3 regions of the Rahnella sp. EDr1-12 genome follow, and region 1 is predicted to be linked to each of the others. Evidence: predicted binding sites of a transcription regulator. Region 1 holds the regulator's gene; each other region holds the start of a gene.
What was found. Region 1 encodes PhoB, which activates phosphate uptake and scavenging genes when phosphate is short. Its sites were predicted from a motif close to CTGTCATAAAACTGNCNNAT; they were not measured.
Positions count from the first base shown of each region.

Region 1 (10,940 bases):
GCCACGCACTGCGCGCGGTGGATATGTCCGAGCGCCACGTAATCTACCGGCGGGAACGCCTGCGCCGGAAAGGCATCGAGAGTTCCTATATAGATGTCGCGCACGGAATCAGAGGTGCTGACGCCAACGGTGGTCAGATGGCCGGTGGCGATGATTGGCAGCGGCAGACCCAGTTGGTCGCGTTTGGCCTGCGCAGCGTGCCACAGCGCATCATAATGCGCGGCAATGGCTTCCTGTAAGGCCAGCTGTTTGTCGCTGCCGGATTGCCCTGCCTGACTGGCGATTAAATCGCGCGGGCGTAAAAAGGGGATCGCACAGAGTACGGCTCCCGGCGTACCATTGCGCTGATTTAACACCAGCACTTGCTCAGACAGATCTTCGCCGACGGTGGCGATCACCCGGGTATTGAGACAGGAAAGCAGCTCGCGGGACTCATTTAACGTGGCGACGGAGTCATGATTACCCGCCAGCACAATCAGCTGACAGCCGGTGCGTTGTAATTCCACCACGAAGCGGTTATACAGTTCGCGGGCATAGCTCGGCGGTGAGCCGGTATCGAAAATGTCACCGGCCACGATCACGGCATCAACCTGATGATTTTCCACCTGTTCCGTCAGCCAGCGCAGAAAGGCCTGGTGCTCGGCGGCGCGGCTTTTGGTAAAGAAATACTGGCCAAGATGCCAGTCTGAGGTGTGGATCAGGCGCATGAAACTCCCTGTGGTTCGCGGTGCGGTAACAATGGCGCAAAGTATAAACGCCGACGGGGGACGATGTCCTGAGAAAATCGGACGCATTTCAGCAAGATGGCTGTTAAATTGCCGGGTAATGAACCATCCTTTCTATTCATAAATCTGTCACAAAACTGACGCATAATGGCGCCCGCAATCAAATAAAAGATCGCTAACCTATTGGCAGGACCTACGATGGCTAGACGTATATTAGTGGTTGAAGACGAAGCTCCTATTCGTGAAATGGTGTGTTTTGTACTGGAACAAAATGGCTATCAGGCTGTTGAAGCTGAAGATTTTGATTCCGCGGTGGCCCAGCTGGTCGAGCCTTATCCTGAGCTTATCCTGCTCGACTGGATGTTACCGGGCGGTTCCGGTATTCAGTTTATTAAGCACCTTAAACGTGAAGCCCTGACCCGCGAAATCCCGGTGATGATGCTGACCGCACGCGGTGAAGAAGAAGATCGGGTGCGCGGCCTCGAAGTGGGTGCCGATGATTACATCACCAAACCGTTTTCTCCGAAAGAACTGGTTGCCCGCATCAAAGCGGTAATGCGCCGCATTTCTCCGATGGCGGTGGAAGAAGTGATCGACATGCAGGGGCTGAGCCTGGATCCTTCCTCTCACCGGGTGATGGCCAACGAGCAGGCGCTCGACATGGGGCCGACCGAATTCAAATTATTACACTTCTTTATGACCCACTCAGAACGTGTTTACAGCCGCGAACAGTTGCTGAATAACGTCTGGGGCACTAACGTTTATGTGGAAGATCGCACCGTGGACGTGCATATTCGTCGTTTACGTAAAGCGCTGGAAACCAGTGGACATGACAGAATGATTCAGACTGTCCGTGGCACGGGATACCGTTTCTCAACGCGTTATTAATCCCCACAGCGGAGAATCTGTGTGTTAGAACGTTTGTCATGGAAACGGCTGGCCGGCGAATTTTTCCTCTTCTGCCTGCCAGCGATCATTCTCGGCATTTTTGTTGGCCATTTTGGCTGGCTTCTCTTTGCGTCGCTGCTGGCGGCGCTGGGCTGGAACTATTACAACCAGCTTAAACTCTCACATTGGCTGTGGCTTGACCGCAGCATCACCCCGCCAAACGGGCGCTGGAGCTGGGAGCCGCTGTTCTACGGGCTGAACCAGATGCAGATGCGTAACCGTCGTCGTCGTCGCGAATTAGGGCAATTAATTAAACGTTTTCGCAGCGGTGCAGAATCGTTACCTGATGCGGTGGTGCTGACCACCGAAGAGGGCAATATTTTCTGGTGTAACGGTCTGGCGCAGGAACTGCTCGGCTTTCGCTGGCCGGAAGACAACGGGCAGCACATCTTTAATCTTTTGCGCTACCCGGAGTTTCGCGCCTGGATCCAGGCACGTGATTTCAGCCGTGCACTGAATCTTCAGCTGAATAATGAGCATTACGTGGAGTTTCGCGTGATGCCTTATTCTGAAGGGCAATTACTGATGGTGGCGCGGGATGTCACGCAGATGCGTCAGCTCGAGGGCGCGCGACGCAACTTCTTCGCTAACGTCAGCCATGAGCTGCGTACGCCGCTGACCGTTTTGCAGGGCTATCTGGAAATGATGGAAGACGCCAAGCTGGAAGAGCCGTTTCGTTCCAAAGCGCTGGATACCATGCAGGAGCAGACGCGACGCATGGACGGGCTGGTAAAACAGTTGCTGACGCTGTCGAAAATAGAAGCCTCTGCCAATATGGATTTGCACGAGAAAGTCGATATTCCGGTGATGCTCGGCATGCTGGAGCGTGAAGTGCAGACGCTGAGCGGCGGCCAGCATGAGGTCGTATTCCGCATAAACGACAAGCTGAAGGTCTTTGGCAACGAAGATCAACTGCGCAGCGCGGTTTCCAATCTGGTGTACAACGCGGTGAATCACACCCCGGCGGGCACCCGCATTGAAGTCAGCTGGCAGCAAACGCCGCACGGCGCGCAGTTCCAGATAAGCGACAACGGGCCGGGTATTGCGCCTCAGCACCTTCCGCGCCTGACCGAACGTTTCTATCGCGTAGACAAAGCGCGCTCCCGCCAGACCGGCGGCAGCGGGCTGGGCCTGGCGATCGTCAAACATGCCCTGAGCCACCACAACGCCAGGCTGGAAGTCATGAGCGAAGTGGGTGTCGGCACCCGCTTTATGTTTACGCTGGCGCCGCGGTTGATTGTTCCGCAAGACGCCGGTGCGCAAGCTTCCGTTAAGCCTTAACCCTCTCAAGCCTGTTATCTGCGGATTTCAGGCTTTCTTACTCTCTTCCAAATGAACATTTCCTCTAAATGAACATTCTTCCCACTAACGTGAATTTTATTCACGTCCCATGAAGATTCCTCTGTTGCTGATAAGCGTGCTGCATGACACTATCCAATCAAAGACGTTTAGACATCCAGATGTCTATATATAACGCAACGCAATTATTTACTTTGTAAATCATTGGTATTCCGCCATACGCCGCGGGGTGCCTAAAAGGAGTCATGCATGCAACGTACAACCCCTCCATTCCGCGCCGACGTTGTCGGCAGTTTTCTGCGCCCGCTGGCGATTAAAGAAGCGCGTAAACAGTTTCAGGCTGGCGAGATTGATGCCGCTCAGCTGCGCGCTGTGGAAGACACTGAAATTCGTCGCGTGGTGGATTTGCAGCGTGAAGCCGGTCTGCAAGTGGTCACTGACGGCGAATTCCGCCGGGCGTGGTGGCACTTCGATTTCTTCGAAGGGCTGGACGGCGTGGAAGGTTACGACGCGGTGCAGGGGATCCAGTTCAACGGCGTACAAACGAAAGCACGCAGCATTAAAGTGGTGAGTAAACTCGGTTTTGGCGCCCACCCGATGCTGGAAGATTTCCGCTTCCTGAAAAGCATCAGCGGCAACGCGGTGCCAAAAATGACCATTCCAAGTCCGAGTGTGATGCATTTTCGCGGTGGCCGTGACGCCATCAGCAAAGAGGTTTACCCCGACCTGAAAGCGTATTTTGACGATCTGGCACAGGTTTACCGTGACGCCATCAGGGCGTTTTACGATGCCGGTTGCCGTTATCTGCAACTCGACGACACGGTCTGGGCGTACCTGTGTTCAGAGGATCAGAAGAAGCAAATCCGCGAACGTGGGGATTCTCCGGAAGAGTTAGCACGCACTTACGCAGACGTGCTGAATAAAGCCATCGCCGGGAAACCCGACGATCTGGTGATTGGTCTGCATGTTTGTCGTGGCAACTTCCGCTCCACCTGGATTTCAGAAGGCGGCTATGAGCCGGTCGCGGAGATCCTGTTTGGCGGCGTGAACATCGATGCTTTCTTCCTTGAATATGACAACGAGCGTTCCGGTGGTTTCGAGCCGCTGCGCTTCATCAAAAAAGGCCATCAGCAGGCGGTTCTGGGATTGATCACCACAAAATCCGGCGAACTGGAGCTGGCGAAAACGGTGGAAGCGCGTCTTGCAGAAGCGGCTGAGTATCTGGATATCAATCAGATTTGCCTCAGCCCGCAGTGTGGTTTCGCCTCGACAGAAGAGGGCAACAGCCTGACCGAAGCCCAGCAGTGGGAAAAATTAAAACTGGTCGTCGATATCGCTGCGCGCGTCTGGTAAAGGCGTCGCCGGTTATTTATTGACCTCATAAATCTGCTGGATATCGTGCGTGAAATTGCCCGTTCGTGGTGATTTCACGCACTTTTTGCCTTTTCGGGGCATATCTTGTGCTTACTTCGTTCAAAAATCATACATATCATATTGCGTGTTTGCGGCTGTATTTAGTGATAATCGCTGCTCTCAAGCATTAATCTGGTTGAAGACTCTGCTTTTTGGATCTCGGCTTGCCTTTCTGCGCTATAAACGTTTACCTTAGCCCCCGCTGTCGCTCGATACTCCCTGCATAACAACGTAATCATCTGCATATCATCAGGCGTTTTAGGCTCCTTCCGGCTTCATTTTGGTGCTCTCTGGCTTTGTTCGCCATTCATCCTTCTGACCGAGCAGCACGACGACAGCAACGGACACTTTATTCATTTGAACAGGCAACACGACACCAATCATGAGTACTCGTTTAACAAATAAAGATATTCTGGCGTTAGGTTTCATGACCTTCGCTTTATTCGTCGGGGCCGGAAATATTATTTTCCCGCCAATGGTTGGCCTGCAGGCCGGTCCTGAAGTCTGGTGGGCTGCTGCCGGGTTTATGATCACAGCCGTCGGCCTCCCGGTGATGACCGTCATTGCCCTGGCGCGTGTCGGGGGCGGTGTTGACGCCCTGAGCTCACCGATTGGCCGTGGTGCCGGTATTTTGCTGGCCACCGTCTGCTATCTGGCCGTGGGCCCGCTGTTTGCTACGCCACGCACCGCGACCGTCTCCTTTGAAGTGGGGATCGCGCCGATGACCGGTGACGGCCCGCTGCCTCTGCTGATTTATAGCGTGATTTATTTTGCGCTGGTGATCGGCATTTCCCTGTATCCGGGCCGTCTGCTCGATACCGTCGGGCATTTCCTCGCGCCGTTGAAAATGGTTGCACTGGCTGCGCTGGGCGTTGCAGCACTGCTGTGGCCAGCCGGGCAGACAATGCCTGCGGTCGATGCTTATCAAACGGTTCCCTTCTCAAGTGGCTTCGTAAACGGGTATCTGACGATGGATACGCTGGGAGCGCTGGTGTTCGGGATTGTGATCGTTAATGCCGCCCGTTCACGCGGTGTGTCTGATGCTAAGTTGCTGACCCGTTACACTATTCTGGCAGGGTTGATCGCCGGTTTAGGTCTGGTGCTGGTCTATCTCAGCCTGTTCAAACTTGGCGAAAACAGTGCATCACTGGTGCCTGGCGCGACTAACGGCGCGGTGATCCTGCATGCTTATGTGGCGCATACCTTTGGTGGCGTCGGCAGCTTCTTCCTCGGCGCGCTGATTTTCATCGCCTGTATGGTGACGGCGGTTGGCCTGACCTGCGCCTGTGCGGAGTTCTTTGCTCAGTACCTGCCGCTGTCTTATAAAACACTGGTGTTCATTCTGGGTCTGTTCTCCATGCTGGTGTCCAACCTCGGCCTGAGCCATCTGATTCAGATTTCAATTCCGGTGCTGACGGCCATTTACCCGCCATGTATCGCGCTGGTGGTCTTGAGCTTCACCCTGCGCTGGTGGAATAATACGACGCGCATCGTGGCGCCGGTCATGCTGGTCAGTCTGGTGTTCGGTATTGTTGATGGCATCAAAACCTCGGCCTTTGCTGATATCATGCCTGCCTGGACTGCGAACCTGCCACTGGCTGCACAAGGTCTTGCCTGGTTACCGCCGTCAGTATTAATGCTGGTACTGGTGGGGATCTATGACAAAATCAGTGGCCCGCGCAGCGTCACGGCGCATCAATAATTATCGGGTGAAGGTTCCACAGTAGTTGAGTGAATTGTTCGCCAATCAGGCCACGGAAACCATTTCCGTGGCTTTTTCATTGGCAGGGTGCAGGTGTTTTTTTGAATTGGCATTGTGATTTTTAAAATACAGAGACGGGTTAAGGTACATGCAAGAATCAGCTGAACAACCAACCGGGCAGCCAGAAGCGCCGGGCACGAAGCTAAAACGCGGTCTGACAACGCGTCATATTCGCTTTATGGCATTGGGATCAGCCATCGGAACCGGGCTGTTTTATGGATCGGCGGATGCCATCAAACTGGCAGGGCCCAGCGTATTGCTGGCATATCTGGTCGGCGGCATCATCGCCTTTATCATCATGCGCGCACTCGGCGAAATGTCGGTGCATAACCCGCAAAGCGGTTCGTTCTCACGCTATGCCCAGGACTACCTCGGGCCAATGGCGGGCTATATCACTGGCTGGACCTACTGTTTCGAAATCCTCATTGTGGCGATCGCCGACGTTACCGCCTTCGGCATATATATGGGCGTCTGGTTCCCGGATGTGCCGCAGTGGACGTGGGTGCTCAGCGTCGTACTGATCATCGGCGCCATCAATTTAGTCAGTGTGAAGGTGTTCGGCGAGCTGGAGTTCTGGTTCTCCTTCTTCAAAGTGCTGACGATTATCATCATGATCGTGGCGGGTTTTGGCATTATCTTCTGGGGCATCGGCAACGGCGGCCAGGCAACAGGTATCCATAATTTGTGGAGCCACGGCGGATTCTTCAGCCAGGGCATCATGGGGACTATCCTGTCGTTACAGCTGGTGATGTTCGCTTATGGCGGTATTGAAATCATTGGTATTACGGCCGGTGAAGCGGAAGATCCGAAGAAGTCGATTCCGAAAGCCATTAACTCGGTTCCGCTGCGTATTCTGGTGTTTTACGTGGGTACTCTGTTTGTCATCATGTCGATTTTCCCGTGGAATCAGATCGGTACGCAGGGGAGTCCGTTTGTACTGACATTCCAGCATATGGGGATCACTGCCGCGGCGGGTATTCTGAACTTCGTGGTGATCACTGCGTCGTTGTCGGCTATCAACAGCGATGTGTTTGGCGTGGGCCGTATGTTGCACGGAATGGCAAAGCAGGGGCAGGCGCCTAAAATGTTCAGCAAAGTGTCGCGTCTGGGCACACCGTGGGTCACGGTGCTGGTGATGATGGCCGCGTTGCTGATTGCTGTTTACCTCAACTACATCATGCCTTCGAATGTGTTTTTGGTGATCGCGTCTCTGGCGACATTTGCGACCGTCTGGGTGTGGATAATGATCCTGTTCTCGCAGATTGGTTTTCGTCGCAAGCTGAGCAAGCAGCAGGTTAAAGAGCTCGAGTTCCCGCTGCGTGGCGGCGTGTATACCTCGGTGTTCGGTATTATCTTCCTGGTGTTTATCATCGGCCTGATTGGTTACTTCCCGGATACCCGCGTGTCGCTTTACGTCGGTATGGTGTGGGTTGCCGCCCTGCTGATTGGGTATGCCTTCAAGCTGCGTAATGACCGCAAGAAGCAGGCAGTGGCACTGAGTAAGTAAGCAAGCACTTACCTTTCGGTAAAAAAAAGCCCCCGATATCTTCAAGGTATCGGGGGCTTTTTGTTGTCAGTTAATAGCCGATGGCCGCGCCTGCTGGCCGCCGCACATCATTCGCGCCATAGAGATAACCTTCGCGAACCTTGCCTGATACCGCCGAGTCATTACCCGAAGTGGCAGAGGTGACACCTGCCGCCCCCGGTAACCCCACCATAATCAACTCCGTCGCGCCCCACGGCGTCTGTTCCACCATTTTATAGCCCATCTTTTGCAGGATGTTCAGGCTGTCAGGAGAAACACCGCGCTGCTCGTAATACACTTCGTCCGGCAGCCATTGGTGGTGAATACGTGGTGCGTTCACGGCTTCCTGCGGTGCCATGCCGTGGTCGATGACATTGAGCGCGGACTGCAACGTAATGGTGATGATGCGTGAACCGCCCGGCGATCCCAGAACCATAAAGATTTTACCGTCTTTAGTCACCAGACTCGGGCTCATCGACGATAGTGGGCGCTTACCGGGGGCGATAGAATTTTTAACGCCCTGGACCAGACCGAAGAGATTCTTCTCACCGACTTTTACCGTGAAATCATCCATTTCGTCGTTGAGGAAAAAACCGGTGCCGGGCGCGATCACCACAGAACCAAACAGACCGTTGATGGTGTAGGTGGTGGAGACGGCGTTACCCATTTTATCGACGATGGAATAGTGCGTCGTTTCCGGTTTTTCGTGCGGTTCCATGCCCGGCTGAACGGAAGTCGATGGGGTGGCTTTATCCGCTTCTATCTTTTTACGGATTTCTTCGGCGTAACTTTTGCTGATCAGACGATCGACAGGATTTTTTACAAACGCCGGATCGCCGAGGTAAGTATTACGATCCATATAAGCATGACGCATGGCTTCGGTCATGACGTGAATCGACGCCGCTGAATTGAAGCCCATGCTTTTCAGATCATAGCCTTCCACAATGTTGAGGATTTCGCACATCGTGACGCCGCCGGAGCTTGGCGGTGGCGCAGACACGAATTTATAGCCACGATAGCTGCATGAAACCGGCGTGTCTTCGGTGACTTTATAATTTGCGAAATCTGCCGCCGTCAGGATGCCGCCGCCTTTTTTAGAGGCAGCTTCGACCGCCTGCGGGATTTTTCCTTTATAGAAAGCGTCCGGGCCATTTTTCGAAATGGCTTCCAGCGTGTTGGCTAAGTCGGTTTGCACCAGTTTATCGCCGGGCTGCAACGCGCTGCCATCTTTGCGCAGGAAGATGCGCGCTGCTTCAGGATCCTCTTTGAAGCGGTCAACCTTGGTGTCGAGAATATCGGTATCGGCGCGGGTCAGTTCGAAACCCTGACGTGCGAGTTTAATGGCCGGTGCCATGACCTGCTGACGTGTCAGCGTCCCGTATTCCTTCTGGACTGTATCCATGCCCAATACCGTGCCCGGTACGCCAGCGGCCAGATAGCCGTAAAGGCTTGCGCCTTTTTTCACATTCCCGTCGGCATCCAGGTACATATTGGCGCTGGCGGCCGCTGGTGCCATTTCACGGAAGTTAATAAAAGTGTCTTTTCCGTCGGCCAGATGCACCGTCATGAAGCCACCGCCGCCAATGTTGCCACAACATGGGTTGACGACGGCCTGCGCGTAGCCGACAGCCACGGCGGCATCAATGGCGTTACCGCCCATTTTCAAAATATCGACGCCGACCTGAGAGGCCAGATATTGCGAGGTGACGACCATCCCGTTTTTGGCTTCCACCGCAGGACTGGACGCGGCGTACAGCGGCAGGCTGGTCAGCATGGTGAGTGCGATGAGTGATTTCCGTAACATATAGGCTCCTGTTTTAACCCTGTCTTTTAAGTCATAACCTTCAGGTTATTGTGTGATATCACTTTTTTTATGACGACTGTGTTCCGTTCGTCTGAGGAAATGATGCAAAGCGCACGCCATTGTGAACGAAACATGTCGTTTTCAGCGTAGACGTAAAAGAGGAGCGTAAGGAAAGGAAGGGGAAAAAATGTGATCCCGCCGGACGGCAGGCATAAAAAAACGGCCAGCAAAGCTGACCGTTATTGAACGTGAAATCCGTGAAGGGATTACAGGTTTGACGCGTTTTCAGACAGGTATTTAGCCACGCCATCCGGAGATGCGCCCATGCCTTTTTTGCCTTTTTCCCACTGAGCCGGGCACACTTCGCCGTGCTCTTCGTGGAATTGCAGCGCGTCAACCATACGCAGCATTTCGTCGATGTTACGACCCAGTGGCAGATCGTTCACTACCTGGTGACGTACAACGCCTTCTTTGTCGATCAGGAAGGAACCGCGCAGTGCAACGCCAGCGTCCGGATGTTCGATACCGTAAGCTTTCTGAATTTCGCGTTTGATGTCAGCAACCATCGCGTACTTAACAGGACCGATGCCGCCTTTCTCAACAGGGGTGTTACGCCATGCGTTGTGAACGAACTCGGAGTCGAAGGATACGCCTACTACTTCTACGCCACGATTCTGGAATTCTTCGTAACGGTGATCAAACGCGATCAGTTCAGAAGGGCAGACGAAAGTGAAGTCCATTGGCCAGAAGAAGATAACAGTTGGTTTGCCTGCAGTGTGTTTTTTGAAGTTGAAGTTTTCAACTACTTCGCCGCTACCAAGTACTGCTGCTGCGGTGAAGTCAGGGGCTGGGCGAGTTACCAGAACCATAATATTACTCCTTATGAAACCCAAAAGGGCGTCGTAGGTGAGAGGAAAGGGTGAACAAAACGACTGCCAGTATAGGGGCAAGCCCGAAGTGAATAAACCCCATCGCGCCAATCAATCAGATAGCATCCGGCTATCAGTTTTTGAAGTATGTCCCATCGTTCTTTAACAACAGACACTTAATTGCAAAATATTGTGTTCATTCTCACAAATTCAACGCGGTTTGTCAGATTTGCCGGTCTTTCGCCTGTTGCATCATGACCGGATAAAACTGCCAGAAAAGCTGTTCGAGGGCGTCGTAATTCAGTTCGATATCATGGAATGAGCCGGTCAGTGCACTGAGCTTTGGCCGACGGCTGGCCATGCCGCGTAATACGTCGCCTATAAAAGGCAGCGCGGCATAACGTTCCATCCAGCGTTCCGGCCACAGATAAGCATTCAGATTCCGGAAACGCTCTGGCATTTCAGGCAACTGCGGTTCAATTTCCTGCTGACAGTCGTCAAGAAAGTCTTCCAGGGATTGCTGCGGATGAATGCTGGCCCAATGGCGGGAGAGAAAATGGTCCCACACGACGTCCAGAGTGATGGGTGATACGCG
Region 1 is NZ_JBLZNY010000001.1:1,284,069-1,295,008, reverse strand. It holds gene sbcD (exonuclease subunit SbcD) at 1-707, opposite strand, end outside; gene phoB (phosphate response regulator transcription factor PhoB) at 924-1,613, shown strand; gene phoR (phosphate regulon sensor histidine kinase PhoR) at 1,635-2,954, shown strand; gene ACO0U8_RS06085 (cobalamin-independent methionine synthase II family protein) at 3,222-4,325, shown strand; gene brnQ (branched-chain amino acid transport system II carrier protein) at 4,768-6,087, shown strand; gene proY (proline-specific permease ProY) at 6,236-7,654, shown strand; gene ggt (gamma-glutamyltransferase) at 7,725-9,476, opposite strand; gene ACO0U8_RS06065 (peroxiredoxin C) at 9,743-10,345, opposite strand; gene ACO0U8_RS06060 (ACP phosphodiesterase) at 10,569-10,940, opposite strand, start outside.

Region 2 (10,940 bases), on a different contig from region 1:
AATAGATCATTGCTGAAATAATAATCATGACGCCTGACCAGATGGCTGCCGGAATATTCCCGCCGGTGGCAAAATAGGCATTGAAGAAGGGCGGCATGGTCCACGGGATCTGCAAGACCGGGCGGCCAATAATATTAAACGCCATCAGGAACCAGGAGAGGGTGCAAAGCAGCATCGGCGTGATAATTAACGGCAGCATCATCAGCGGATTAAACACCATCGGCACGCCGAAAATGACCGGCTCATTAATACAAAACAGCGACGGCGCAAAAGACATCCGGCCCAGCGATTTATAATAACGACTTTTCGACATCATCATCGCCAGCACCAGTCCCATCGTCGCGCCGGACCCGCCGGTGCAAATAAAGAAGTTATAAAAACCTTCCGCAAAGATATGGGGTATTGGCTGGTGGCTGAGATAGGCCTGAGTATTTTCGACAATAAACTTGAGAAATATCGGTGCGGTAATGCCGGAGAGCACGTTGGTGCCGTGAATGCCGCAGCACCAGAGCAGCGAGATAAGAAACACCAGCACCAGCATACCCGGCAAGGTGCCCAGGCCGATGACCAGCGGGCTTAAGATCAGCGTGAAAAATGCGTTGATATCAAAATGCAGGATCACCCGCACAAACCACACCAGCGCCAGACAGACGAACGCCGGAATGACGCCGATAAAGGACTGTAATACGGCGGGAGGAACGTTTTCCGGCAGCCGGATATAGATTTTATGTTCGATAAAAAAGCGAATGATATAGACGGTCAGCACCGAAAGAATAATGGCCGAGAACAGACCGGACGCCCCGAGATTATCGACGTTTAACGTATATTCATCGTTAAGCTGCGCCATCAGAAATACGGCGACGGTGATCCCGCTGCACATCAGTCCGTCAAGCTTGTAATGTTTCGCCAGATTGTAACTGATGCCGATGGCCGACATTAATCCGATCATCCCGAAGGTCACAATGACCGGCACATTCAGCGCGGTACCGAACTGGCCTAAATATTCCGTCCAGCCGGGGATCGGCAGATTGGCGATAATTAAGAAGATACTGCCGGAAATAATAAACGGCAGCGTCAGCGTAATGCCGTTTCTGACGGCGACCAGAATAACGTTTTCGCCCACTTTCACCAGAGAGGGGACAACGCGAGATTCCAAAAATTTCATCATGAGGTTTTACCTGTCTTTCAATAATCATATTGAGGTAAATAAGCCCGGTTTACCGCGAGGTATTCGTCGAGAATTTTTTCGGCGATATCCACTGACGGCATCAGCGGATGCACCGAGAGCGCCATTAATGCCGTGGAATAATCGCCGGTGACGGCAGCGTCGATCGTGAGTTCTTCGAACGCTTTAACGCTCTGGATCAGGCCGCGGATTTTCGACGGTAAATGGCCATACGCCAGCGGATGCGCGCCCTGACGGTCAATCACCGCGTTTGTTTCCACCACGCTGTTTTCGTCAAGATCCGGCGTGGCACCGCGATTTCGCGTATTGACGACGTGGATTTCCTGCCGGTTGTTATAAATCGCGCTGATGATCGAACAGGCAGTGTCTGAGTAATACGCGCCGCCGCGGTTTTCCAGTTCTTTGGGTTTACTTTCAAGCTGCGGGTTTTTATAGATTTCAAAAAGCTGGCGCTCAATTTCACGCGTCTGTTCTCCGCGTGTGCCGTGCGTCTGACTGTCTTGTACGCTGCGCGCCACCATTTCACGGCGCAGATAGAAGTATTTCAGGTAGGAAAGGGGATACAGCCCGAGTGCGCGGATAAAAGCGGGCGGCAATCCGGTGTCGGGAATGTTTTTCAACTGATGCTGACCGGTGCCCTGTGCCAGCTTTTCGATAAATTCTGCCGTAACGTCGTGGCCGTTGACGGCGATCTGATCGGCAAAAATCAGGTGGTTCAGCCCCATCACGCGGGCATACACGTCTTCGCGACGCACGTCATACACCTTCGCGATATCCATCATCATGCTGTTCGCGCCGCTGCAAATCCCCAGCGTTTTGATGCACGAATATTTTTCGATGGCTTCGGTGACAATCCCCGCCGGATTGGTGAAATTGATCAGCCACGCTTCCGGGCACAGCCTTTCCATTTCACGGCACAACTCTAACAGCACGGGAATGGTGCGTTGTGCTTTCATAAACCCGCCCGCGCCGGTGGTTTCCTGCCCGAGAACGCCGTATTTCAGCGGGATCGCCTCGTCGTGAATGCGGGCTTCCTGCTGGCCGACGCGCAGCTGGGTAGTGACGAAATCCGCATCACGCAGCGCGGTTTCCCGGTCGGTGGTCAGATGGACCGTCATCGGGATACCGGCTTTTTTCACCATCCGCTGTGCCAGCGCGCCCACGATATTCAGCTTTTCTTCACCGGCGGCAATATCCACCAGCCAGAATTCCGACACCGGTAATTCGGCGTGGCGGCGGATAAAGCCATCGATCAGTTCCGGTGTGTAACCTGAGCCGCCGCCCAGCGTGACAATCTTGAGTGTTTTCATTCCCTGCTGACTCCCTGTGTTGTTGAAAAACCGTACTGGCATACGCCAGATGACGGGAAGTTAACACGAATAACCTTGCTGTAAATAAGGGTTAGCGGGCAGGCACAGACAAAGATGAAAAATGCGAGGCAGGTCTTGCTGCAAGCTGATAATTCGGGCGGGAGTGATTGATAACATGAATGTCTGTGCCTGCCGGACGATATCGGCGCCACCCTTGATTTCCCCGTCACTTGACCGCATGTTAGAAGTTACGTCATCTTTAAGACGACCCGAATTCACGGCGTGGTGCGCCACAGACGCATCAGCCCCAAACGCTATTACGAAGGACTGGCCCTATGACTGAACAGCAAAACGCGTCGAATCCGCTCTTAAAACCGTTCTCCCTGCCGCCTTTCTCTGCGATCCAACCTGAACATATTGTCCCTGCGATGAAGTCTGCGATTGAAGAAAGCCGCCAGACCATCGAACGCGTGGTCGCGCAAGGTGCGCCATATACGTGGGAAAACCTGTGTCAGCCGCTGGCAGAAAGTGACGATCGTCTGGGGCGTATCTGGTCGCCGGTCGGCCACCTGAATGCCGTGAAAAACAGTCCGGAACTGCGTGAAGCTTACGAGCAGTGCCTGCCGATTTTATCCGAATTCAGTACCTGGGCGGGTCAGCATGCCGGGTTGTATCAGGCTTATTGCGATCTCAAAGCCAGCGAGCATTTCAACACGCTGTCCGTGGCGCAGAAAAAAGCCATTGATAACGCGCTGCGTGATTTCGAGCTGTCCGGCATTGGCTTGCCGATGGAAAAACAGAAACGTTACGGTGAAATTTCCGCGCGTTTGTCCGAGCTTGGCTCGACTTACAGCAATAACGTGCTCGACGCCACCATGGGCTGGAGCAAACTCATCACGGATGAGAACGACCTGAAAGGTCTGCCGGAAAGCGCGCTGGCGGCTGCCAAAGCGCTGGCCGAATCGAAAGAGCAGGAAGGCTGGTTGCTGACGCTGGATATCCCGAGCTATCTGCCGGTGATTACCTACGGTGAAAACCGTGCGCTGCGCGAAGAAATGTACCGCGCATTCGGCACCCGCGCCTCCGATCAGGGCCCTAACGCCGGTAAGTGGGATAACAGTGAAGTGATGGCGGAGATTTTATCGCTGCGTCATGAACTGGCGCAGCTGCTGGGCTTTGACTCTTACGCGGACATGTCCCTCGCCACCAAAATGGCGGAAAGCCCGGCGCAGGTGATCGACTTCCTGAGCGGTCTGGCGACGCGCGCCCGCCCGCAGGGTGAGCAGGAGCTGGCGCAGCTGCGCGCCTTCGCTAAAGAACACTTCGGCGTGGATGAAATGGAAGCCTGGGATTTGCCGTTCTACGGTGAAAAACAGAAACAGCATCTGTTCTCCATCAACGACGAGCAACTCCGCCCTTATTTCCCTGAACAGCGTGCGCTGGAAGGGCTGTTCGAAGTGGTGAAACGTATTTACGGCATCACCGCCAAAGAGCGCAAAGACGTTGAAACCTGGCACAAAGACGTACGTTTCTTCGATCTTTTCGATGAAACCGGCGACCTGCGCGGCAGCTTCTACCTCGACCTGTATGCCCGCGAGCACAAACGCGGCGGCGCGTGGATGAATGACTGCGTCGGCAGCCTGCGTAAAGCCGACGGCGAGCTGCAAAAACCGGTCGCGTACCTGACCTGTAACTTCAACGGCCCGGTCGGCAATAAACCGGCGCTGTTCACGCACAACGAAGTCACCACGCTGTTCCATGAGTTCGGTCACGGCCTGCATCATATGCTGACCCGCATCGACACCCCGGGAGTGGCCGGTATTTCCGGTGTGCCGTGGGATGCCGTCGAGCTGCCAAGCCAGTTTATGGAAAACTGGTGCTGGGAGCCGGACGCGCTGGCGTTCATCTCCGGCCATTTCGAAACCGGCGAACCGTTGCCGAAAGAGATGCTGGATAAAATGCTGGCGGCGAAAAACTATCAGGCGGCGCTGTTTATCCTGCGTCAGCTGGAGTTCGGCCTGTTCGATTTCCGTATGCATGCGGAATATGACCCGGCCAAAGGCGCGCAAATCCTGCAAACGCTGGCAGAAATTAAGAAGCAAGTTGCCGTGGTGCCGTCACCGTCATGGGGACGTTTCCCGCACGCTTTCAGCCACATCTTTGCAGGCGGTTATGCGGCCGGTTACTACAGCTATCTGTGGGCGGAAGTGCTGTCTGCTGATGCGTATTCCCGCTTTGAAGAAGACGGGATTTTCAACCGCGAAACCGGTCAGTCGTTCCTCGATAACATTCTGTCGCGCGGCGGTTCCGAAGAGCCGATGGAGCTGTTCAAACGCTTCCGCGGGCGTGAGCCGCAGCTGGATGCTATGCTGCGCCACTACGGAATCAAAGGATAACCTCTGCCTGTGAGTGTGTGTTTACTGTGTGAAGAAGGCGCCGATGAAGGCGCCTTATCTGTTCTGGCGCAGCGCTGGAATCTGACGTCTGATCCGGATGCCGTGATGGCGCTGGTGCTGACGCCTGAACGTCTGGAATTACGCAAACGCGACGAGCCCAAACTCGGCGCGATTTTTGTCGATTTCGTCGGCGGCACCCTGGCGCACCGTCGTAAATTTGGCGGCGGACGCGGTGAAGCGGTGGCGAAAGCCGTCGGTGTTAAAGGCCGCTATCTGCCGGATGTCGTCGATGCCACCGCAGGGCTGGGGCGCGATGCGTTTGTGCTCGCTTCTCTGGGCTGCAAGGTGCGGATGCTGGAGCGCAATCCGGTCGTGGCGGCATTGCTCGATGACGGGCTGGCGCGTGGCTATCGCGATGCGGAAATCGGTCCGTGGCTGCGTGAGCGCATGACGCTGCTGCACGCTTCAAGCCTGACGGCGCTCTCTGAGCTTTCGCCGAAGCCGGAAGTGGTGTATCTCGATCCGATGTATCCGCACAAACAGAAAAGTGCGCTGGTGAAGAAAGAGATGCGGGTGTTTCAGGGACTCGTCGGCCCGGATGAGGATGCCGATGGCCTGCTGGAACCGGCGCGTCGTTTAGCGACAAAACGCATCGTGGTGAAACGCCCGGATTACGCCCCGCCGATGGCCGATATTCCTGCCCAGGCCGCCGTGGTCACCAAAAGCCACCGGTTTGATATTTATACGCCGCTGTAACGCGCTGGTGCTTTAGCCACTTCCGCTATAGCCATAAAAAAATGCCCGCCGGTTTTCACCTGCGGGCATTTTTATAGCCGTTTCAGCGGGACAATGTGTCTTACGCTTCTTCTTCCTCATCGCGCAGCGGCACGATCAGCATGTCGATATGTACGGTGTTGATCAGCTGGCGGGCGGAGGACATCAGTTTGCTCCAGAAATCCTGGTGATGGCCGCACAGCACCAAATCCACGCCGTATTTATTAATCGCATCAACCAGAACCTGTGCTAAATCACCGCTGCCACTCAGGGTTTCTGAAATCGGATAACCTGCGTTTTGCGACAATTCATTCAGCGCGTGGTGAGTTTCTTCGGAAATACGTTTCTGCATGTCGCCCAGATTGACGTCGATAAGGCCGGTGTACAGGTCTGAATAGTTCACATCAACGTGGATCAGGGACACTTTAGCGTTGTAAGGGCGCGCCATGGAGACGGCTTTCTCAACTAAAACCTTGCTCTCCGGCGACAGGTCTACAGCAATAAGTATGTGTTTGTAAGCCATAAGAAAACTCCTTCCATAAGTCGGTTAACAGCAATATCTGCATCATGCGAAAGTCATGCTTTTAGTATAGCGCCAAAATGGTTAAACAAATCAAGCATACAGATCCCATTTCCTGTTCCGGCAATCGATAGATATAAATAATATGAGGCGTCTTACCTATTTCCAGATTCGTTTCCTACACTGAATAATGCAGGCTTCTCCTGTTTTGGCAATTTTCTGTGATGTGAAAGAGGGCGGACATATTCGTGTCCGGGGGTGTGAAATCGCGGAAAGGCAGGGCGAAACGTCGGGTGTGCGGCAGAGTTGATGGCCGCAGTGCGCGGGGTGAGTTCGCCTTGAGGGGGAATCATGATCAGTCCCGTTGCGCTATTTTGGGCTTTATGTTTTGTATGTGTGGTGAATATGCTGCGCTATTATTCTTCTTTGCGCGCATTGCTGGTGGTTCTTCGGGGATGTGATCCCCTGCTGTATCAATATGTTGATGGCGGTGGATTCTTTACGTCTCACGGGCAACCGAGTAAGCAAATCAGGCTGGTGCGTTATATTTATGCTCAGCGCTACGTTGAACATCACGATCCTGAATTTATCCGCCGTTGTGAGCGGGTGCGCGGTCAGTTTGTTCTGACGACAGCGCTGGTTGGGCTTATTCTCATCAGTATGATGGCGATGCTCATCTGGTATTAAATCTGAATAATCGTTGTGAGGATGTGTGAAAAAGGAAATAAAAAAGGCGACCTTGTTCAACACAGGTCGCCTTTTTCTATTCTGAACCGAGATTCAGACGCTTATCAGATGAGCTTTAGCGCAATCCAGTACAACAGGCCGGAAAGGACAATCGAGACTGGCAGGGTTAAGATCCAGGCCATCGCGATGTTTTTCACGGTCTTCGACTGCACACCGCCACCGTCCACAATCATGGTGCCCGCCACCGCAGAGGACAACACGTGTGTCGTGGAAACCGGCATACCCGTGTAGCTGGCAACACCGATAGACACCGCCGCAGTAAGCTGTGCTGACAGGCCCTGTGCGTAGGTCATGCCTTTCTTACCAATCTTCTCGCCAATGGTGGTCGCAACGCGCTTCCAGCCAATCATGGTGCCCAGCGCCAGTGCCAGAGCCACAGCGATGATGATCCAGATCGGAGCATATTCCACGGTTTGAAGAATGTCGGTTTTCAGTTCACCCAGGAAGCGTTTATCCGCAGGTGACGTTTCCGGCAGCTTAGCGACTTTATCTGCCGTATCAGACACGCACATCAGCAGGCGACGCATATGGCTGCGTTCATCCGGTGACAATGCGCTGTAGGACGGAAGATTGGTCAGCAGAGTTTGCGCACGGCCAATAGCATCAAGCGCATGGCTGCTGTCGCAATGGAACACTTTTGCTGCATCGGTCGGGGCGATATTCACGTCTGGCGCAGGCACCAGAGGCGTTTGTGCTACCACGTGGGGTACCGCATCAACGTGCTGCTGATAATACTGCCCGAGGTGCGTCACGGCGTCGCGGGTACGGGTAATGTCGTAACCGGTGGCGCTCATGTTCAGCACAAAACCTGCCGGAGCCACACCAATCAGAACCAGCATGATAAGACCGATACCTTTCTGACCGTCGTTAGCGCCGTGAGAGAAGCTCACGCCGATAGCCGACAGGATCAGGCCAATACGGGTCCAGAACGGCGGCTTTTTCTTGCCGTCTTTCTTTTCACGTTCAGCAGGCGTCAGGTGGATACGGGCATGTTTCTTGTTGCCGCTCCAGTAGCGACGTAACAGGAAAATCATGGTCCCCGCCACAATCATCCCGACCAGAGGCGAGATAATCAGAGAGGCAAAAATACCGATCATTTTTGGGATGTTTAATGCATCGACCACGGACGTGTGAGTCATTAATGCATTGGTCAACCCGACACCAATGATGGCGCCGATCAGTGTATGGGAGCTGGACGCCGGCAGGCCGAAATACCAGGTGCCGAGGTTCCAGATGATCGCTGCCAGTAACATCGAGAACACCATGGCAAGGCCATGAGTGGAACCCACGTTGAGCAGAAGATCGGTTGGAAGCAAATGGACGATGGCATAAGCCACACTCAAACCACCGAGTATGACGCCAAGAAAGTTAAACACACCCGCCATCACGACCGCTAATTGCGAACGCATTGCCCGGGTATAGATGACGGTTGCTACTGCATTGGCCGTATCATGAAAACCGTTAATGGCTTCATAGAACAGGACAAACAGTAACGCGAGAATCAATAACGAACCGGTATGAATATCCAACCCGGCAAATAGATGCAGCATAATTGTTACGCCAGTTAGTGGTCATGAACGCCGCGCATTATCTGCGAGAACAGGGGGCCGATAAAAGGAAAATATGACATTTTTTTGATTAAAAACAGTTCAAAAAATGTTGCAATGTAGATTAACTTTTTATTAATCAGCACGTTGCTGGGTCTTTGCCGTTTGAAACATTTGCTTACTTTGCCTCATGCAATGCCCCTGTGACTGGTTTATACCCCGTCAGTCCCTTACAATCCGCGACGCGCAGCGGTCAAAATCCTCCTGTGCGCAGGGCGTATCCTATTTAAAACGTAGCTGAATTTTCCGGAAAGAGAGGCCAAAAGTGGAACAGGTTGATGTGGTAGTCATAGGTGCGGGTGCGGCAGGCATGTTCTGTGCAGCGCAGGCCGGACAGGGTGGCTGCCGGGTTCTGCTGCTGGATAATGGTAAGAAAACCGGACGTAAAATTTTGATGTCGGGGGGCGGACGCTGCAATTTTACTAATCTGTATGCCGAACCGGCCGCCTATCTTTCCGAAAACCCGCATTTCTGCAAATCCGCCCTGGCGCGTTACACCCAGTGGGATTTTATCGACATGGTCAACCGCTACAACATCGCCTGGCACGAGAAAACCCTCGGTCAGCTTTTTTGCGATGACTCCGCACAGCAAATTGTGGCGCTGCTGGATAAAGAATGCGAACTGGGCAATGTCGATGTCCGGTTGCGCAGTGAAATTTCCGACGTACAGAAAACGGAAAATGGCTTTGTCATCAAGGTGAACGGCTCAACTGTGAGCACTCACTCACTTGTTGTTGCGAGTGGGGGGCTTTCCATGCCGGGGCTGGGCGCGACGCCGTTCGGTTACCGTCTGGCGGAGCAGTTTGGGCTGAAAGTATTGCCGACCCGCGCCGGTCTGGTGCCCTTTACCCTGCACAAACCGCTGCTGGATCACCTGCAAACCCTCTCGGGCGTGTCAGTGCCTGCGGTGCTGACCGCAGAAGACGGCACGGTTTTCCGTGAAAGCATTCTCTTCACCCATCGCGGCATGTCCGGCCCGGCCGTTTTACAGCTTTCCAGCTATTGGCTGCCTGGTGAGTTTGTGAGCGTTAACTTACTGCCTGACGTCGATCTGGCGGCGTTTCTCAATGAGCAGCGGCAGGAACATCCCAATCAAAGCCTGAAAAATACGCTGGCGATGCAACTGCCGAAGCGTCTGGTGGAATGTCTGCAAACGCTCGGTCAGTTGCCGGACGTGACGCTGAAACAGCTCAACGTGCCGCAGCAGGCGGAACTGGTTGAACAACTGCAAAACTGGCAGGTGCAGCCGAACGGCACCGAAGGTTACCGCACGGCGGAAGTGACGCTCGGCGGTGTCGATACCAGGGAGTTGTCTTCTAAAACCATGGCCGCTGCGAAAGTGCCGGGTTTGTACTTTATCGGTGAAGTGGTGGACGTGACTGGCTGGCTGGGCGGTTACAATTTTCAGTGGGCGTGGAGTTCCGCGTGGGCCTGTGCGCAGGATCTGGTGGCTGGCCGCGTCAGCTAACCCAATTCATCAATTTCACACCGCGACTGGCTGCCAGTTATCACGGCGATGAATACAAAAACACCCTGAAAATACTCGCGAATCTTCAGGGTGACCCTTCACATGCTCCGTGTCAGGTATCTGGCACTGTTTAACGCGTTCTCAGGACAAGAATCTTTTCAGGTTTTCCAGCATATTGGTCATCATGCCAAAGGCCATATTCACGCTGTGAATGCTGTAATACAGCGTTATATCGTGGCGCATCAGGTAAGTTTCAAAACATTTATCTGACAGCACTGCCTGAACTTCCAGGCTGCGATCGCGAAAATGGCGGCAGTTATTGATGTACAGCTCCAGCGACCGGTATTCCCCGGTGGCAAGCTGATTCACCAGCGCCGCCATCTGTTCAAAGCTTTCCACCAATGCCTTGTGCTTTTCCAGATGGTCTGCGTGCTCCTGAAGATTATCCATAATGCTGTTTTCCCTGTAATAAGACGACGGTAAAAGCCTGATCAGAAACGTTGCCAGTCGGCCTCATTGTGTGGCGGAGTGCCCGGTTTTTGGGTGCGCGGCAGTGCAGCCAGCGTCTGCACCGGTTTTACGAAGGACTGACGCTGACCGGTGGCGTCGCTCAGGCGGAATTCACCCACCAGTCGCGCCAGGCCGTCGGCCTGATCCTGCAACGAGCGCGAGGCTGAAGAGGCTTCTTCCACCAGCGCGGCGTTCTGCTGGGTCACATCATCCATCTGATTAACGGCCTGATGCACCTGAGAAATCCCCTGACTCTGCTCGGTAGCCGCAGCGGCAATCTCGTTAACCAGATCCGTTACCTGACGGATGGCGTTGCCCATCGAGTTCATGTTCTCGCCGACATCGCCCGCCTGATGGGCACCGGCTTCGATCAGGCTGTAGGACAGGTCGATCAGTTCTTTTATTTCACGCGCGGCGGTGGT
Region 2 is NZ_JBLZNY010000004.1:140,101-151,040, reverse strand. It holds gene ACO0U8_RS17380 (PTS sugar transporter subunit IIC) at 1-1,168, opposite strand, end outside; gene ACO0U8_RS17375 (6-phospho-beta-glucosidase) at 1,186-2,496, opposite strand; gene prlC (oligopeptidase A) at 2,832-4,892, shown strand; gene rsmJ (16S rRNA (guanine(1516)-N(2))-methyltransferase RsmJ) at 4,902-5,648, shown strand; gene uspA (universal stress protein UspA) at 5,749-6,189, opposite strand; gene uspB (universal stress protein UspB) at 6,538-6,873, shown strand; gene pitA (inorganic phosphate transporter PitA) at 6,978-8,483, opposite strand; gene ACO0U8_RS17345 (NAD(P)/FAD-dependent oxidoreductase) at 8,806-10,008, shown strand; gene ACO0U8_RS17340 (hypothetical protein) at 10,150-10,458, opposite strand; gene ACO0U8_RS17335 (methyl-accepting chemotaxis protein) at 10,500-10,940, opposite strand, start outside.
Region 2: a site for PhoB is predicted at 8,555-8,574, ahead of pitA (inorganic phosphate transporter PitA). Genes of this name have one in related genera too.

Region 3 (10,940 bases), on a different contig from region 1:
TGGCCTGCACGATGGACAACCCCAGCCCGCTGGAGCTGCCGCCTTCGCTGCGCGAAGCATCGGCGCGATAGAAACGGTCAAACAGTTTGCCGAGTTTTTCAGGCGGGATCGGGTCACCCTGGCTTATCACATGGATATCCATGCCTTTCCCATGAGACTCTGCGCGCACGCAGATTGCCGTTCCCTGATGCGCATAGCGCACGGCATTGGCGACCAGATTGCTGAGCGCACGCTGGAACAAAATGGCATCGGCGTAAACAATTCCCTCGCCCGCGCTGTGCAACGTCATCTCGCGCTCTTCTGCCAGTCCTTCGAAATACTCCTGAATACGGGTCATTTCCGCCGACACATCAATACTGGTGAGGGTCAGCACCGAACGCGCATCGGTGGCGCGCGCCAGGAACAGGATGTTTTCCACCATGCGCGAAATACGCTCCAGTTCTTCCATGTTGTTCGCCAGCAGCGTTTCATATTCCTCGGTGCTGCGCGGCTGATACAGCGCCACCTGACAATGCCCCATCAGCGCGCCCACCGGCGTGCGGATCTCATGCGCCAGATCGGCGGAGAACTGCGTCAGACGCTGATAACCTTCCGCCAGCCTTTCCAGCATGTCGTTAAAAGAAAAGATCAACTGCTGCAATTCCTGCGGCGCATTTTCACTGCTCAGACGGGTGGATAAACTGGCCGGATGAATTTTCGTTGCCTCCTGCGCCATATGCCGCAGCGGACGCAGCCCCCGGCGGATGACGCCATAGCCCAGCGCAGCAATCAGAAAATAGGCAAACAGCACTGCGCCGGTTATCTGCCAGCGGAACGTTGACAGCATCCGCGCTTCGCCGGTCATGAAGTGCGCCGCGGTGATCTCCACCGTGCTGCCATCCTGCATTCTGACGGCGGCACGGGCGAAACGCACCGGCGTGCCGTCGGGCGCAGAGAGGCTATGCACGGTGCCAAGGGTTAACGGCTGGCCGTCCGGCACCGGTGCCACTGCCGGTAACTGTAAACGCGAAGGATTGACGTTAATCAGCGCGGGCTGCCCGCTGAGGCGGAAGGTCAGAATATCGCGCTCGTTGCCGAGCATATTTTCGAACAGGCCGGGGTTGTGGCTGAGCTGTGACAGCGGAAATTCGCTCGCCAGCAAATGACGAAAATACTGCACGCGCCCGCTGACCTGATAATCGGCGCGGCGCACCAGCTCTTTTTCCAGCGAGTAATAGAGGTACACCCCGACGGCGCTCACCACCAGAGAGGCTAACAATGCAAACAGCAGCGTGGCCCGTAGCGTCAGGGACATCGCGCGTTGTGGTGTTGATTTCGCAGCAAATTCAGTCATGGCGCACTTCGCAGACATAGCCGATGCCGCGCACGGTATGGATCAGTTTGACCTCAAAGGCGCGGTCGATTTTGGCGCGCAGGCGTTTGATGGCCACATCCACCACGTTGGTGTCGCTGTCAAAATTCATATCCCACACCTGAGAAGCGATCATGGTGCGCGACAGCACTTCGCCTTCGCGGCGCATCAGCAAATGCAGCAGCATAAATTCTTTGTTGGTCAGCGCGATGGTCTGATCCTGACGGGTGACGCGGCGGCGAAGCAGATCGAGATTGAGATCGGCGACGCTGTAGATATCCGGCTCACGGGCGGCGGGACGGCGCAGCAGCGTGCGAATACGCAGCACCAGTTCGGTGAAGGAGAAAGGTTTGATGAGGTAATCGTCTGCGCCCAACTCCAGACCGTGAATGCGATCCTGCACTTCGTCGCGTGCGGTCAGGAACAGCACCGGCACGTCGCTTTTTTTACGCAGCACTTCCATCACCTGCCAGCCATCAAGCCCCGGCAGCATGACGTCAAGGATCACCGCGTCGTAACCGTCCTCGAGCGCCAGAAACAGCCCGTCAGCGCCATTACGCGCCAGATCCACGCTGTAACCTGCTTCGGTCAGCCCTTTTTTCAGGTAATCGCCTGTGCTGACATCATCTTCTATCACCAGTATCCGCATTCAGGCCCTCAGCGCCGCATGACCATTCACCCAAAGAATGATTCCTGGGAAGTTTATCAGTTTCGTCAGACACCTTTGATGACAATTTTGTCATCAACTTGTCATCTGCCAATCCCGGTTTATCGTCCACTCTTAATGAAGTCATTCCTCACTGCCTCGTGCAGTGATACCTCTACCTGAATGAAAATACGTAAGAAACTGGAGAGTTAAACATGAACACACCAACACGTCTGGCCGGTCTGTTACTCGGTTCATTGCTGATGTGCAGCGGCATGACATCTGCCTTTGCTGCGGACAACGTCATCAAACCTACGCGCGGAACCATTGAATCCGTTAATGATTCCTCCATGCAGATCACCACCCGTCAGGGCGATAAGCTGGACGTTAAACTGACCGATCAGACCAAAATCAACGCGGTGACGAAAGGCCAGATCAGTGACATCAAAGCGGACAGCTTCATCGGTACCGCGGCCGTTCCACAGGCCAACGGCACCCTGAAAGCGCTGGAAGTGCACGTCTTCGCGCCAAGCCTGCGCGGCAGCGGCGAAGGGTTCAACCCGTTTGAATCCGCCGATGGCAAAATCAATACCATGACTAACGGTACCGTCGGCAAACTGGTGAACACCAATGGCCGCACGCTGACCGTGAAATACCATGACGCAGAAAAAACGGTTGTAGTGCCTGACGATGTGCCGGTGGTTCTGCTGGCGCCGGGCGACCGCAGCCTGCTGAAACCTGGGACTAAAATCGTGCTGTTTGCGATGAAAGACGATAAAGGCGCACTGGTTGCCCGTGGTATCGCCGCCGGTAAAGATGGCGTCGCACCGCCGATGTAACCCTTTAGCACGCTGCTCCGGCGGGCCGTGTCTGTCAGCCGCAAGCAGTGGTTCCTGAAGAACTGCGCAGGGTGAATCCTCCCTCATTCACGTTGCGCAGTTTCTCATTACGCAGGAGTTTATCCGTGAAATCTCAACCCTCCCCGCTGCGTACCTCCTCTGCACAAAGTGCCTCCCCGCCGCCCTCTTTGCCGAAAAAAAAGCGTATTCATCCCTGGCCGGTTCGTCTGTGCCACTGGATTAATCTTTTCGCGATGATCGGCATGGTGATGAGCGGCTGGGGAATTTATAACGCCGATCCGATTTTTTCTTTTACCTTTCCGCAAAGCACCACCCTCGGCGGCTGGCTGGGTGGCAACATTGCCTGGCATCTGGCGGTGATGTGGCTGATGGCGGCCAATGCCCTGTTTTATGTGCTGTGGGGGCTGTTCACAGGCCATTTCAGGCGTGACTTTTTCCCGTTCAGCCCACGTTCTGTCTGGCGGGATACGGTCCGTGCCGTGACGTTCAGGCTGCCGCACAAACCCGGCCAGTACAACGCGGTGCAAAAGCTGATGTACGTCGGCGTGCTGCTGCTCGGCCTGCTGCTGGTGCTCTCAGGGTTGTCTATCTGGAAACCGGTTCAGTTCAGCGGCCTGGTGTGGCTGTTTGGCGGTTTTGATATCGCCCGTTATGTCCATTTCTTTGCCATGAGCGGCGTGATGCTGTTCGTGGTGGTTCACGTGGTGATGGTGTTGCTGGTGCCGAAAACGTTCGTTGCCATGATCACCGGTGGCAAAAAAATCAGTACGCAGGAGAACACGGATGAGTGAAAAATCAGACCGGCCAAAAATCATTGTTGAGCCCGACCAGCGCAAACAGCTGGTGAATATTCAGCGCCGTCTGTTGCTGCGTTCCGGCCTGACGCTGGGCGCGGTATCAATGCTGACCGGCTGTAATTTGCAGGACGGCGATCAGGTCGACAAAGTGCTGTGGGCGATGTCGCGCTGGAACGATCGGGTTCAGGGCTGGCTGTTCAGCGGTCAGAAACTGGCGCAAACCTACCGCGAAGATCAGATAACCACGCCGTTCCGCTTTAATGCTTTTTATCCGGAATACAACGTTCCGGAGATAGATATCCCCAATTACCGGCTGGAAGTCTCCGGGCTGGTGCAGAAAAAAGCGCCGTGGACGCTGGAACAATTGCAGCGCCTGCCGCAGGAAAGCCAGATCACCCGTCTGATTTGCATTGAAGGCTGGAGCGCCATCGGCCAGTGGAAAGGCGTGCCGCTGAAAACCTTCCTGCAACATATCGGGGCGGATCTCACCGCCAAATATGTCGGGTTTAAATGCGATGACCGCTATTATTCCAGCATTGATATGGCGACGGCGCTGCATCCGCAGACCATTCTGGCACTGGATTTTGGCGGCAAACCGCTGCCGCCGGATTTCGGTTACCCGTTACGCCTGCGCATGCCGACCAAACTGGGCTTTAAAAATGCCAAACACATCGGCGCGATTTTCGTTACCAATGAATATCCGGGCGGATACTGGGAAGATCAGGGGTATAACTGGTTTAGCGGGATTTAAGTCTCAATAACTGCCCTCACCCCGGCTGGAAAAAAGGCATAAAAAAACCGCTCAATGAGCGGTTTTTGTTTTCGCGGGAGGGTAACGGCAAAGCGTTACGCTGCGGCGAAGAATTAGAAGCTGTAACCTACGCCAGCGATCCAGGTGCCAACATCAACACTGCGGATACGGGACTGTTCGTAAGAAACGTCCAGAGCAACGTTCTGGATTGGGTTGAACTGCAGACCTGCGCCGTAAGATACGCCGTAGTCGCTGTTGTCAAATTTCTGACGGTTTGCAGTAGATGCTGCGTTGTCGTTCTGCTGGAATTTACCGTAGCCCACACCTACAACACCGTAGATGGAAACCCAGTCAGCCAGACGGTAAGCAGGACCCGCAGTCAGACCGTAGTATTGTGCTTTACGGTAGTCACCAGAAGACGGAGTGCTGTCGTCTTCAATGTAGGTGAAAGAACCGATAACGCCCAGTGGGTTGTTATCTTGTTCCCAACGGTATTTCAAGTTGAAGCCGTTTGCTTTGTTAGCAACGCCTTGCATATCACCCTGAGCGTAACCAGCGGTTACGGTGCTGGTGTCAGCGAATGCGCTTGTTGAAACGCCCAGTGCTACTACGCAAGCTAATGCGGAAAGACATGCAATTTTTTTCATAAACCACCTCAAAATGGGAAACCAAAGTAACCTTCACGTTTGAAAATATAACAAAAACCAGCGTGAAACTCTGCCTGAATATAGATGTCCAAAGCACTCTATCGTGTAACATAAAGTTTCCAACACGCTATATCTTATTAATTTTACTGTGATTTTCGTCACTAAAACTATAAGAAAAACTTATTGAACTTTTTAAGATTAGCAGATAATTCCTAAAGTTTTGGACGAAAAATCGACATTTTTTCGCAACATTTTCGGCTTTTTAAATTTTTTTTCGGAAAACCCGCTGCCGAAAAAAACTTTTTTCACTGATTTTTTCTTCCCCCATTTCCCTCTACACTGACGGTGCTTTACCTTTCTTTTCAAAACTATAAATCTCAAGATAATCGTTAAAACGGATCACCTCCTAAGGCGCTATGGATGACACAGTCAGGAAAAAAAATGCAGGCCGCCGTGCCCGCAGAAGAACACAACAACAGCCCGCCGGTGCCGGCATTACCTAAGAAAGCCTCACCTCTGGTCGCCATCCTGCTGCTGCTCATCGCCATGCTTTCCTTACAGGGCGGCGCGTCACTGGCGAAAACGCTGTTCCCGGTCGTCGGCCCGCAGGGCGTAACGGCACTGCGTCTCGGGCTGGGTTCCATTCTGCTGCTGATCTATTTCCGACCGTGGCGCTTCAAAATGCGCGGCGGTAATTTTCGCGCACTGTTGATGTACGGGCTTGCGCTGGGTTGTATGAACTACAGCTTCTATCTGGCGCTGCGCACCGTGCCGCTCGGGATTGCCGTTGCGCTCGAGTTCACCGGGCCGCTGGCGGTGGCGATGTTCTCTTCCCGCCGCCCGGTGGATTTTGTCTGGGTGGCGCTGGCCGTGACCGGATTACTGTTTTTGCTGCCGCTCGGACAAAGTGCCGGTGGCGTTGATCTCAAAGGGGCGTGCTTTGCGCTGATCGCCGGTGCCTGCTGGGCTATCTATATTCTTGCCGGGCAGCGTGCAGGCAGCAGCTACGGGCCGGGGACTGCCGCGATGGGCTCGGTTATCGCCGCCCTGATCTTCTTCCCGATTGGCATCGCGCAGGCGCACACCTCTATTTTCAGCTGGGAAATCTTGCCGCTAGGCTTGCTGATCGCCCTGCTCACCTCTGCCATCCCTTATTCGCTGGAAATGATGGCGCTGACCAAGCTGCCCGCCAAAACCTTCGGCACGCTGATGAGCATGGAACCGGCCATGGCCGCGCTTTCCGGGATTATCTTCCTGGGCGAGTTCCTGACGGCGTCACAGTGGCTGGGGCTGGCGGCGATTATCGCGGCTTCTGCCGGTTCAACGCTGACGATCCAGCGTAAAACCAAAATCGAAACGGTGGATGTGCCCGGAAATAATCCGTCGGGGAAATAATCTCTGCGTTATTCCAATAAAAAACCACGCCAATGCGCGTGGTTTTTTTATTGATAATCAATGTGTTGAAAATAACGTTGGTTTATTTCACTTTTTTTCATCTTTTCCTGCATCCAAAAGCGGGGTGTCGTTCGTATGTATAGATGTGAGGCAAGACCTTACCTACTCAACTTACGAAGGACTACATCATGAAAACATTAATCCGTACCGCTATCTGTGCTTCGCTGCTGCTGAGCACCGCGTCAATGGCTGCAATGATGTCTCAAAACACCACCATGGTGGGTGGCGCTGAAATGTATCCGTCCAAAAATATCGTAGAGAATGCCCTGAACTCCAAAGACCACACCACACTGGTTGCCGCCGTGAAAGCTGCCGGCCTGGTGGACACGTTGCAGGGTAAAGGTCCGTTCACCGTGTTTGCCCCGACCAATGCCGCGTTTGCTAAATTGCCGGCGGGCACCGTCGAGAATCTGGTGAAACCTGAAAACAAAGCCACACTCACCAGCATCCTCACCTACCACGTGGTGGCCGGTAAATATGAAATGAAAGATCTGGAAAAACTGCTGAAAAAAGGGAACGGCACCGCGGAACTGAAAACCGTTAACGGCCAGCCACTGTGGATCCTCAACAACGGCCCGCACAATATTCAGCTGAAAGACGGCAAAGGGAATATCGCCAATATCAGTACCTATGACGTTCAACAGAAAAACGGTGTAATCGACGTGGTCGATACCGTACTGATGCCTAAATAATACCGGCTGCCCCTTGATACTTCGCGTTGCAGAGGCGTCCGCTGAAGGCTGTGATCAGCTTCTGCCCAGGCACTGCAACACGAATTATTTTGGGGACTATACTGAGAGCTGGATTTCCTTATGAAACAGTATCTCAGAAAGTCAGGATGGGCGAATGCATGACCCTTTATTGAAAAATACGACACCAGAGAAAGCGCTGGAAGTTCAGCGTGAACTGATGAGCGCCATGGCCAGTGGCGACCGTCAGGCATTCGAGCAACTCTACCGTCTGACTTCCCCGAGACTTTTCGCCGTGGCATTACGCATGTTGCGACGACACGCCTGGGCAGAGGAAGTTTTGCACGACAGCTACATCACCGCGTGGAACCGGGCGGCGTCTTATAACCCCGCCCTCAGTTCCCCGATGACCTGGCTCACCCACATTGTCCGCAACCGCGCCATCGACTGGATGCGCGGCAGCGATAACCAGACAGACGAACTGGACGACAGCGTGGCGGACCGTTACGTCGAAGAAAGTGATGAACCCCTGCAAAGATTGCAACAAGACAGCGATGCCAAAGTGCTGGCGAACTGTCTGGCGCACCTTCCCGCCGAACAACGACAAAGCCTGATCCTTGCCTATTATCAGGGTCTGTCTCACGGCGAGGTTTCATCTCATCTACAACAACCCCTGGGGACGATAAAAAGCTGGATCCGTCGCGCCCTGGATCACTTAAAGAGCTGCGTGGGACTATGAAAAGCAGAAGCCATTATCATGCTGCCCTCGCCGCTGAATATGCGCTCGGCACGTTGCGCGGCGCAGCAAAAATTCAATTCGAGCAAAAAATGCAGGAAGACCCTGAACTGGCGGCCGAAGTGGCGCGCTGGCAGGAAGCCTTCACACAACTGGATAACCAGATCATCCCGGTGATCCCACCCGCTTCGGTGTGGAAGCGCATTCAGCATAACCTTGCGCTGCAACCTGCAAAACGCGCGGCTCCCGCCAAAACGCCGCTGCGCGGTTATCTTGGCTGGGCACTGGCCGCAGGGCTGGCGGCACTGCTGCTGATCCCGCGTCTGCTGGTACAACCGGGCGTGCCTATGCCGGTGGCGATCCTCGCCAGCAGTGAAGGCGCTCCGGGCGGGCAATGGGTGGTGAGTGCGGATGCCAGCACCCGCAGCCTGATGCTGACCCCGCTCAATGCGCAGCGCGTGGCGGATGACCGCAGCCTGGAACTCTGGGCCATCCCGCCGGGCGGCAAACCGCGTTCGCTGGGCTTACTCAATACCCGGCAACCCACTCAGCTGGCGCTGGCGGCAAAAATGCCGGATCCGGGTTACCAGCTTGCGATCAGTGTTGAACCACGCGGCGGCTCTCCTACCGGGCAACCGACCGGTGCCGTGCTGTACAGCGGTGCGCTGACGCTGTGAAACGGGTATTCAGCAGGCAGTGAAACCTCTTAATAATCAACGGCGGGAAATATTTCCCCCGTTGATTATTCTCACCGGAAAATAGTGTTAAATTAGCCATCATTCTCAGGCGAGAATATTTATCATTCTCTGTTTTTGCTGTCATAAATATAGACATAACATGTCATGTTACATTCAGGAATAATTCAACATCCCGGTTGACCTACTATTTACGTGAATTCAGGAACATTCCTATCCACCTTAAAAATCAACATGATAAATTAATAAACATCGTCTGGCAGGCAATATATGGCACACGCTATCGGAACGATAGGAACGACTTTCCTGCAAAACTGAAATTTATTGCTATACTGGATCCAGTTACGAGATATATGCATTAACTAATAAGTAAATCTAACAAGGAGATATAAATATGAGTACCGCTAAACTGGTCAAAACGAAATCTTCTGAACTTATCTATACACGCAACGATTTAGATGAAAACGTTAAACTGAGCACCATCAAAGTGCTGAACCGCCTGGTGGCGGAATACATCGATCTGTCGCTGATCATCAAGCAGGCACACTGGAACATGCGTGGCGCAAACTTCATCGCCGTGCACGAAATGCTTGATGGATTCCGTACCGCAGTTATCGATCACCAGGACACCATCGCAGAACGTGTGGTGCAGTTAGGTGGCGTTGCGCTGGGTACCGTGCAAGTGGTTAACGATAAAACCCCACTGAAAAGCTACCCGACTAACATCCATACCGTGCAGGAACACCTGAAAGCGCTGGCAGATCGTTTTGCCGTTGTCGCCAACGATACGCGTAAAGCCATCGGCGAAGTGGAAGACGAAGACACCGCAGATATCTTTACCGCCGCATCACGCGATTTGGATAAATTCCTGTGGTTCATCGAATCTAATATCGAGTAATCAGGACTCGGTAACCGCAGCCTGATCAAGGCTGCGGCTAATCATCGGATCAATGCAAAAAATAAGGCCAGTGGCGTAAGCGACTGGCCTTTTCTATTTTCATCCCCCTCCCCTCCCGATACCTCGTTTTGCACTGAAATCCCTGACTCATAACGTTTTTTGTAAGAACTTTGAATAATAACTTATATGAATAGTTTCTATATAAACTAATTCAGAACTAATCAGTCCTGAAACCGGTACCACTAGCCGACTGATAAATAAGAGTTTTATTAGACGTGTCAGAAAGCTCTTAGATCAATAGGTGTGATGAATGTTTAAAGGCAAATTAATAGACCAAAGCAATTTTACATGAATGCGATATGACCTGTAACTTGCTGAAATATTTAGTCGTAACCTTTACTTTTTTGTGAAATTAGGCATTGAAATAAGACACTGAAAGTTAAGAGAATTCTTACAATGGACGTTCACTCCGGCATGGCCCCTCCAATAGTAACTTATGGAAAAGTGACACTCCTTCTGCGGCTACCTCACTGAGGTGAAATACCACGCCGTTTCCCACAATCTGACCCTGATTTCAGCACATTGGTAGCCATAAGCCAGGGGCGGTAGCGTGGAAAATCGAATAAAAACTGGACAAAAAAGATGGCACGTAGTGGCTTGGAAGTACAAAAAGCGGCCGTAAAAGCGCTTTTTTTAAGAGAGATTAAGACCCGTTTTGGTAAGTTCAGACTTGGTTACCTTTGGGCCGCATTAGAGCCTATGGCACATATGCTTATCTTGCTAAGCATCATCGGTTTCATTATGCATAGGACTATGCCAGATATTTCTTTTCCCGTTTTTTTAATTAATGGAATTATCCCCTTCTTTGTTTTTAGCAATATAAGCAATCGCTCTATAGGAGCTATTGAGGCTAATCAAGGACTCTTTAACTATCGACCTGTAAGGCCAATTGATACAATTATAGCTAGAGCAATATTAGAATCTCTCATCTACGCATTCGTCTATATTTTACTTATGATGATCGTAGGCCTGTTAGGAGAAGAATTTGAAATTGTAAACGTTATCACGTTAATTTTAACCTGGTTTTTCTTGATAATACTTTCTAGCGGTGTTGGGCTTATTTTTATGGTGATTAGTAAAACAATGCCTGAAACTGAAAAGTTCTTACCTATTTTAATTAAACCGTTATATTTTATTTCATGCATAATGTTTTCTCTACACAATATCCCAAAAGAATATTGGCCCTATCTTCTTTGGAATCCAATCGTGCATATTGTAGAACTAAGCCGAGCATCTGTCGTTCCTGGTTATTCCAGTGATGGGGTAAGTTTATACTATTTAGCTTTCTGCTCTTTATTGACTTTATTTATAGGTTTAGCTCTTTATCGGAATAGAGAAGAGGCTATGTTGACCTC
Region 3 is NZ_JBLZNY010000002.1:455,859-466,798, forward strand. It holds gene ACO0U8_RS11535 (heavy metal sensor histidine kinase) at 1-1,333, opposite strand, end outside; gene ACO0U8_RS11540 (heavy metal response regulator transcription factor) at 1,326-2,000, opposite strand; gene ACO0U8_RS11545 (hypothetical protein) at 2,213-2,836, shown strand; gene ACO0U8_RS11550 (cytochrome b/b6 domain-containing protein) at 2,983-3,648, shown strand; gene ACO0U8_RS11555 (molybdopterin-dependent oxidoreductase) at 3,641-4,405, shown strand; gene ompX (outer membrane protein OmpX) at 4,519-5,052, opposite strand; gene rhtA (threonine/homoserine exporter RhtA) at 5,539-6,447, shown strand; gene ACO0U8_RS11570 (fasciclin domain-containing protein) at 6,636-7,199, shown strand; gene ACO0U8_RS11575 (RNA polymerase sigma factor) at 7,354-7,935, shown strand; gene ACO0U8_RS11580 (anti-sigma factor) at 7,932-8,609, shown strand; gene dps (DNA starvation/stationary phase protection protein Dps) at 9,022-9,525, shown strand; gene ACO0U8_RS11590 (ABC transporter permease) at 10,168-10,940, shown strand, end outside.
Region 3: a site for PhoB is predicted at 2,088-2,107, ahead of ACO0U8_RS11540 (heavy metal response regulator transcription factor). Genes of this name have one in related genera too.